Regions from separate parts of the Pelomonas lactea genome, predicted to be linked through region 2. Evidence: predicted binding sites of a transcription regulator. Region 2 holds the regulator's gene; each other region holds the start of a gene.
What was found. The regulator FNR, encoded in region 2, switches genes on or off when oxygen is low (the NO sensors DNR and NnrR bind a similar motif). The targets are predictions, from matches to a motif close to TTGATNNNNATCAA.
Positions count from the first base shown of each region.

Region 1: the regulator FNR is predicted to act here: its motif matches at 1,231-1,244, upstream of ACG04Q_RS13740 (oxygen-binding di-iron domain-containing protein).
Region 3: the regulator FNR is predicted to act here: its motif matches at 1,299-1,312, upstream of ACG04Q_RS02680 (hemerythrin domain-containing protein).

Region 1 covers NZ_JBIGHX010000004.1:233,784-236,043, forward strand. The annotation lists gene ACG04Q_RS13735 (DEAD/DEAH box helicase) at 1-1,165, opposite strand, end outside; gene ACG04Q_RS13740 (oxygen-binding di-iron domain-containing protein) at 1,306-2,085, shown strand; gene ppk2 (polyphosphate kinase 2) at 2,169-2,260, shown strand, end outside.
Region 2 covers NZ_JBIGHX010000011.1:19,075-21,334, forward strand. The annotation lists gene hemN (oxygen-independent coproporphyrinogen III oxidase) at 1-814, opposite strand, end outside; gene fnr (fumarate/nitrate reduction transcriptional regulator Fnr) at 922-1,674, shown strand; gene ACG04Q_RS23900 (BON domain-containing protein) at 1,948-2,260, opposite strand, start outside.
Region 3 covers NZ_JBIGHX010000001.1:611,687-613,946, forward strand. The annotation lists gene ACG04Q_RS02675 (two-component regulator propeller domain-containing protein) at 1-669, shown strand, start outside; gene ACG04Q_RS02680 (hemerythrin domain-containing protein) at 653-1,264, opposite strand; gene tkt (transketolase) at 1,377-2,260, shown strand, end outside.

The DNA.
Region 1 (2,260 bases), on a different contig from region 2:
AGCGGCCCAGCCAGCGCCGGGCCAGCCGGTCCTCGCTGCGCTGTACGGGGGAGAGCTGCTGCGGGTCTCCCGCGAACAGCCGCGCGCGGCCCAGCGGCATCAGCGCCAGCGCATGCGCCAGGCTCACCTGGCTGGCCTCGTCGAACACCAGCAGGTCGAACGGCGGCTCGCCGTCGGGGGTCAGCTCGCGCAGCGTCTTCAGCGTGAAGGCGGCGCGCGTGGTCGTCATGCTGGCCAGCCGGCAGCGCTGCAGCACCTTCAGCGACGAGGCGCGCAGCTCGTCGCGCAGGTCGCTCACGCGGTCGGCCCAGGCCTTCAGCGCCTGGGCATCGCGGGCCGTGGGGCGCTGGCCCTCGGCGCGCGCCAGGCGGGCGATGAGGTCACGGTCCTGCGTGGGGATGAGGTGCTCGCGGCCGTCGTACGCCGCCGCGTCGAAGCGAGTGCCCAGCCGCTGCACGGCCGCGCGCAGGTGCTCGCGCCGCCCCTTCTGCAGCGCCTTGTCGACGGCCAGCGTTGCCAGGTCCACGGCGTGGTTGGTGGTGGACAGCAGCAGCACGCGCGCGGTGGGGTGGCGCTCCAGGTACTCGGCCAGCAGCACGCCCAGCGTCGTCGTCTTGCCGGTGCCCGGCGGCCCCCACAGGAAGGCGCTGCTGAAGCTGGCGAGCGACAGCGCCGCCCGCTGCGCCGGGCGCAGCCAGCGGAAGGGCTCGCCGGTCAGCGGGGTGCCGCCGCGCAGCGGCTGGGGTGCCGACAGGTCGGGCAGGCAGGCCAGCGCGGCCTCGGCCCACGGCGTGTCCCACCAGGCATCGGCCACGGCGTTCAGGAAGCGCGTGGGGTAGAGCCGGATCAGGTGCCCCGCCGGCGGTGGCGGGCCGCTGGCGTTCTGCAGCACCAGCTCGTCGTTCTCGGCGACGACGGCCAGCACGCCGGCCCCGCCCTTGGCTGGCGAGCCCCACCATGCCGAGGCGCCGTCCAGGCTGTCGTCCAGCAGCGCCTGGGCCGACGCGGCGCCCGGCCTCTGCCCCTCGGCGAACACATAGCCGGGCTCCAGCGTGACGCGCCACAGGGCGCCATCGCGCTCCGCGCGCAGCACCTTGAAGTCGTAGTACTCGGGCGTGGCCGACAGCTCGGCGTTCAGCGCCGCACGGACGTCGGCAAGGCTCATGGCAACTGGGGTCTCGGAAGCGCGAAAGGGCGCAACTGTAAATGCATCCAGTATCTTGTGCCGTCTTGATCCCGCTCAACACCCGCCACGCGTGGCGCGGTTAGCCTGCGCAGCCACCATCACTTCCCCGGGTTGCCACGATGTCCATCGAGTTGTTCCGCCAGGACCGGCATGTCTGCGTCATGTTCGCGCGGCTGGGCGACGAGGGCGGCGATGCCGTGCAGTCCAACCAGTTCCTGCTCGTCAACGGCGACACCGGCGCCATCCTCGACCCCGGCGGCAACATCGCGTACCACGAGCTGTACCTGGGCATGTCGCGGTTCTTCCCCCCGCACAAGCTGGCGGCCATCCTGGCCTCCCACGCTGACCCGGACATCATCGCGTCGCTGGACCGCTGGATGACGGCCACTGAGGCGCCGGTCTACATCTCGCGCGTTTGGGAGCGCTTCGCGCCGCACTTCTGCAAGCCCGGCAAGACGGCCGGCCGCATCGTCGGGCTGCCCGACGCCGGCGAGCGGCTGCGGCTGGGCACGGGGGCGGACCGCTTCGAGCTGTGGGCGCTGCCGGCGCACTTCCTGCACGCCGAAGGCAACTTCCAGTTCTACGACCCGGTCAGCCGCATCCTGTTTTCGGGCGACCTCGGCGCCTCCATGGGCGTGAGCCTGAACCCCGAGCAGCCCGTCACGTCGCTGGCCGAGCACATCCCGCGCATGGAGGGCTTCCACCGCCGCTACATGGTCAGCAACAAGGTGCTGCGGCTGTGGGCGGCGATGGTGCGGCAGCTGGACATCCGCATGATCGCGCCGCAGCACGGCGCGCCGATGGTGGGCGCCGCCGTGCAAGAGTTCATCGCCTGGGTGGAGCAGCTGGAATGCGGCGTGGACCTGTTCGGCGCGGCGAACTACCGGGTGCCGGGCTGAGTCGGATGCTGCGGCGCCGTCATTGCGGCGCCATATGCGCCCGCTAGCCTGCCGGCTTTCAGCCGGGAGCTGCCGTGGGGCATATCGAGGACGAGCTGGTGAAGCGCATTCACCGCGATCTGCAGGACGATTTCGACGAAGAGCTGGAGCTCGAACTGGAGGACCGCGACTACGG
Region 2 (2,260 bases):
TGTCGCCCGCGGGCGGCAGCAGCTCGGCCACGATGCGGCGCTGTGGCTTGAAGCGCTGCGGCAGGTGGGCGTAGGCGTACATCGCGATGCGGTCGGGCCGCAACTCGGCCACCTGCGCGATGGTGCGGGCGAAGCTGACGGGCGTCTGCTGCGGCAGGCCGTAGATCAAGTCCACGTTGGTGGACGAGAAGCCCAGTTCGCGGGCGTGCTGCATCAGCGCGGCCACCTGCTCCAGCGGCTGAACGCGATGCACCGCCTTCTGTACCGCGACGTCGAAGTCCTGCACGCCGAACGAAAGCCGGTTGAAGCCCAGCAGCCGCAGGTGGGCCAGCCGGGCCTGGTCCACCGTGCGCGGGTCCACCTCGATGGACAGCTCGGCGCCCGGCAGTAGCTTGAAGCGCCGGCGCAGCATCTCCATCAGCTCGCCGAGCTCCGCGTCGGACAGGAAGGTCGGCGAGCCGCCACCCAGGTGCAGCTGCGACACCGGCGCCGGGCCACCCAGCGCGTCGGCCACCAGCTCCACCTCGCGGGCCAGCGCGGCCAGGTAAGGTGCGGCGCGCTCGTGGTGCTTGGTGATGATCTTGTTGCAGGCGCAGTAGTAGCAGAGCTGCTCGCAGAACGGGATGTGCACGTAGACCGACAGCGGCTGCACCGTGCCGCGCTGTCGCAGCGCCTGCAGGTGTTGCGCGCCCTGGTGGGCCTCGACGAAACGGTCCGCCGTCGGGTAGGACGTGTAGCGCGGCCCCGCCACGTCGTGGCGGCGCAGCAGGTCGGCAAGCTCGAGTTGGGGAGGTCTATCGGTCACAGCAGCCATGTCGCCACTGTGCCGAGCCGGCCCCGCCCCGGCCTTGATGCAGGTCAAGGCCGGGGCGGGTCGCCTGGCGAAGAATGTCCCTCATGCTGACGACCCAACCCTGCCCGATGCGTGCGTCGCCCGCGTCCGATCCGTCGACACTGCCCGCCATCGAGCCGTTGAAGGTGGCCTGCGCCAGCTGCAACCTGCGCGAGCTGTGCCTGCCCGTGGGCCTGAACGCCGGCGAGCTGCAGCAGCTGGACGGCCTGGTCGCCAAGCGCCGCTCGGTGGCGCGGGGTGATCACCTGTTCCGCAACGGCGAGCGCTTCGAGGCGCTGTACGCGGTGCGCACCGGCTTCTTCAAGACCTGCGTGGGCAGCGAGGACGGGCGCGACCAGGTCACCGGCTTCCAGATGGCTGGCGAGTTGCTGGGGCTGGACGGCATCAGCAGCGACCACCACCACTGCGACGCCGTCGCGCTGGAGGACTCGTCGGTCTGCGTGATCCCCTACGCGCAGCTGGAGGGCCTGTCGCGCGAGTTCACGGTGCTGCAGCACCAGTTCCACAAGATCATGAGCCGCGAGATCGTGCGCGACCATGGCGTGATGCTGCTGCTGGGCAACATGCGCGCCGAGGAGCGGCTGGCGGCCTTCCTGCTGAACCTGACACAGCGGCTGCAGGCACGCGGGTTCTCGGCATCCAGCCTGGTGCTGCGCATGACGCGCGAGGAGATCGGCAGCTACCTGGGCCTGAAGCTGGAGACCGTGAGCCGCACGTTCTCGCGCTTCCAGGACGAGGGCCTGATGGAGGTGAAGCAGCGGCAGCTGCGCATCCTGAACCAGGCGGGGCTGCAGGCGCTGGTCAACAACAGCCGGTGTTGAGTTGAGGCCCCTCGCCCGCGCTTGCCGCTGAACGCGGGCAAGCCCGGGCGGTCTTGCAGACCGCGCAGCCGACGGAGCGGCTGCCCTTCGGCAGGCACGACAAGTCCTCAGGACTTGTCGTGTCCGGCCTCAGCCCCCAAGGGGACGGCGATGCTCGCGGGGGTGGCCCCGCTCGCACATCGCCAGACGGGCCGGCTTGTGGCGGCCCGGCGCTCGGCCTCAAACGCAAAAGCCCCGCGGGTGCGGGGCGGCAGGTCAATGGCGTGTGGCGGGTCAGCCGACCTTGATCTCGTTGCGCACTTCCTTGACGCCGGGGACGGCGGCGACGAGCTTGATGGCCTTCTGGGCCAGTTCGGCGCTGGGGGCCGCGCCCTTCACGATGACGACGCCGCCATCGGTGCTGCTGACGGTCAGCGGCAGGGCCTGCAGGTCCTTGTCCTGCTGCAGCACGGCCGCGGCCTGGGCGGCAACAGCGGCGGCGTCCGCGGGCTGGGCTTGCGGAGCCTGCCCGGCGGGTGCCGGCACCGGGTCGGCGGCGAAGGCGGTGGACAGGGCCGTTGCCGTCAGGGCGGCGGTCAGCAGGCGG
Region 3 (2,260 bases), on a different contig from region 2:
GCGCTGTCGGAGGCGCTGAAGGAGTCCAGCCTCAGCGACCCGCTGACCGGCCTGCACAACCGCCGCTACCTGACCCAGCACATCGACGCCGACATCGCCGTGGCGCTGCGCCGCCATGCCGCCGACGGCGCGCCGTCGGACAACGGCGACCTGGTCTTCATGCTGGTGGACGTGGACCACTTCAAGCTCGTCAACGACCGCCACGGCCACTCGGCCGGCGACGCGGTGCTGGTGCAGATGCGCGAACGGCTGCGCGAGGTCTGCCGCGACAGCGACCACGTGGTGCGCTGGGGCGGCGAGGAGTTCCTCGTCGTGGCGCGCGACGGCTCGCGCGAGCACGCGGCCGACCTGGCCGAGCGCATGCGCCGCGCCGTCTGCGGCCGGCCCTTCGAGCTGCCCGACGGCCAGACGCTGACGCGCAGCTGCTCCATCGGCTTCGCCTGTTTCCCGCTCAGCGCCGCCCATCCGCAGGCGCTGGACTGGAGCACCCTCATCGACGTGGCCGACGGTGCGCTCTACGAAGCCAAGCGCGCGGGCCGTGACCGCTGGGTGGGCGTCATCAGCGCCGACCCCGGGCTGGACGTCGACGCGCTGCGCGAGCTGCTCAGCCGCCCGCCCGCCGAATGGCTGGCCAGCGAGCGGCTGCGCGTGCTCAGGAGCGCAGGCTAGGCCCCCAGCCAAACGGCGCCGGCAGCGCCGCCAGGATGCGCTCGCGCAGCGGCGCGTAGGCGGCATCCACCGACTGGCCGGGGCGCGGGGCCAGCGGATCCTGGTGGCTGCCGAAGGCCTCGTCCAGTTCGGCCCAGTCGTCGGCGCTGAACACCTCGGCCGCGCGCGGCAGGATCTCGGTTTCCTCGCGCTTCATGTGCCGCAGGTAGCGCGCCGAGTACACGCGCAACTGCTCGGTGAACTTGTCGCGCCGGCTCTCGCCCATCTGCTCCCAGGCCAGCAGGCTGTGCTGTAGCGCGCGGATGGCGCGCTCGCCCTGGGCGTGGTCGGCCTCCAGGTCGTCCAGCGTGTCGCGCAGCGCCGGCGCCAGCGCGCGCAGCCGCGGGAACAGCAGCTCGCTTTCCTTTTTGTGATGCAGACGTTCAGGGAATTCGTCGACGTAGAACAGCATGGCCCGCAGCGCGCCGAAGTCCGGCGCGGCGCCGGCGTGGCGCTGCGCCTCCAGCAGCAGCGGCACCGTGCGCAGCATGGCCGCGAGGGCGTCGTGCTCGGCGCGGATGACGCGCACGGCCAGGGGCATGGGCGAAGGAAACATGGCGCAAGCGTCGCTCCGCCACGACGCGGCGGCCTTGCGTTGGATCAAGGCCCGCAAAGCCACCCCCGTAAAATCCCGCGTTTTGCTCCACCAGCCCAAGAAAGCCCCGGCCATGACCGCATCGACCGCCTCCCCCACCCTCATGGCCAACGCGATCCGCGCGCTGGCGATGGACGCCGTGCAGGCCGCCAACTCGGGCCACCCGGGCGCCCCCATGGGCATGGCCGAGATCGGCGTCGCGCTGTGGGCGCGCCACCTCAAGCACAACCCGGCCAACCCGCACTGGGCCGACCGTGACCGCTTCGTGCTGTCCAACGGCCACGGCTCCATGCTGATCTACGCGCTGCTGCACCTGACGGGCTACGAGCTGCCCATCGAGGAGCTGAAGGCCTTCCGCCAGCTGCACAGCAAGACGCCGGGCCACCCCGAAGTGGGCATCACCGCCGGCGTCGAGACGACCACCGGCCCGCTGGGCCAGGGCATCACCAACGCCGTGGGCCTGGCGCTGGCCGAGAAGCTGCTGGCCCGCGACTTCAATCGCGACGGCCACCAGATCGTCGACCACCACACCTACGTGTTCCTGGGCGACGGCTGCCTGATGGAAGGCATCTCGCACGAAGCCGCCGCGCTGGCCGCCGCGTGGAAGCTGAACAAGCTGATCGCCATCTACGACGACAACGGCATCTCCATCGACGGTCAGGTGGCGCCCTGGTTCGGCGACGACACCGCCAAGCGCTTCCAGGCCTATGGCTGGAACGTCATCGGCCCGGTGGACGGCCATGACGTGGATGCCGTCGACGACGCCATCGGCCAGGCCAAGAAGAGCACCGACAAGCCCACGCTGGTCATCGCCAAGACCCACATCGGCAAGGGCTCGCCCAACCGCGCCAACACCAGCAAGGCCCACGGCGAGCCGCTGGGCGCCGAAGAGATCAAGCTGACCCGCGAGGCCATCGGCTGGGCGCATGAGCCCTTCGTCATCCCGGCCGAGGTCTA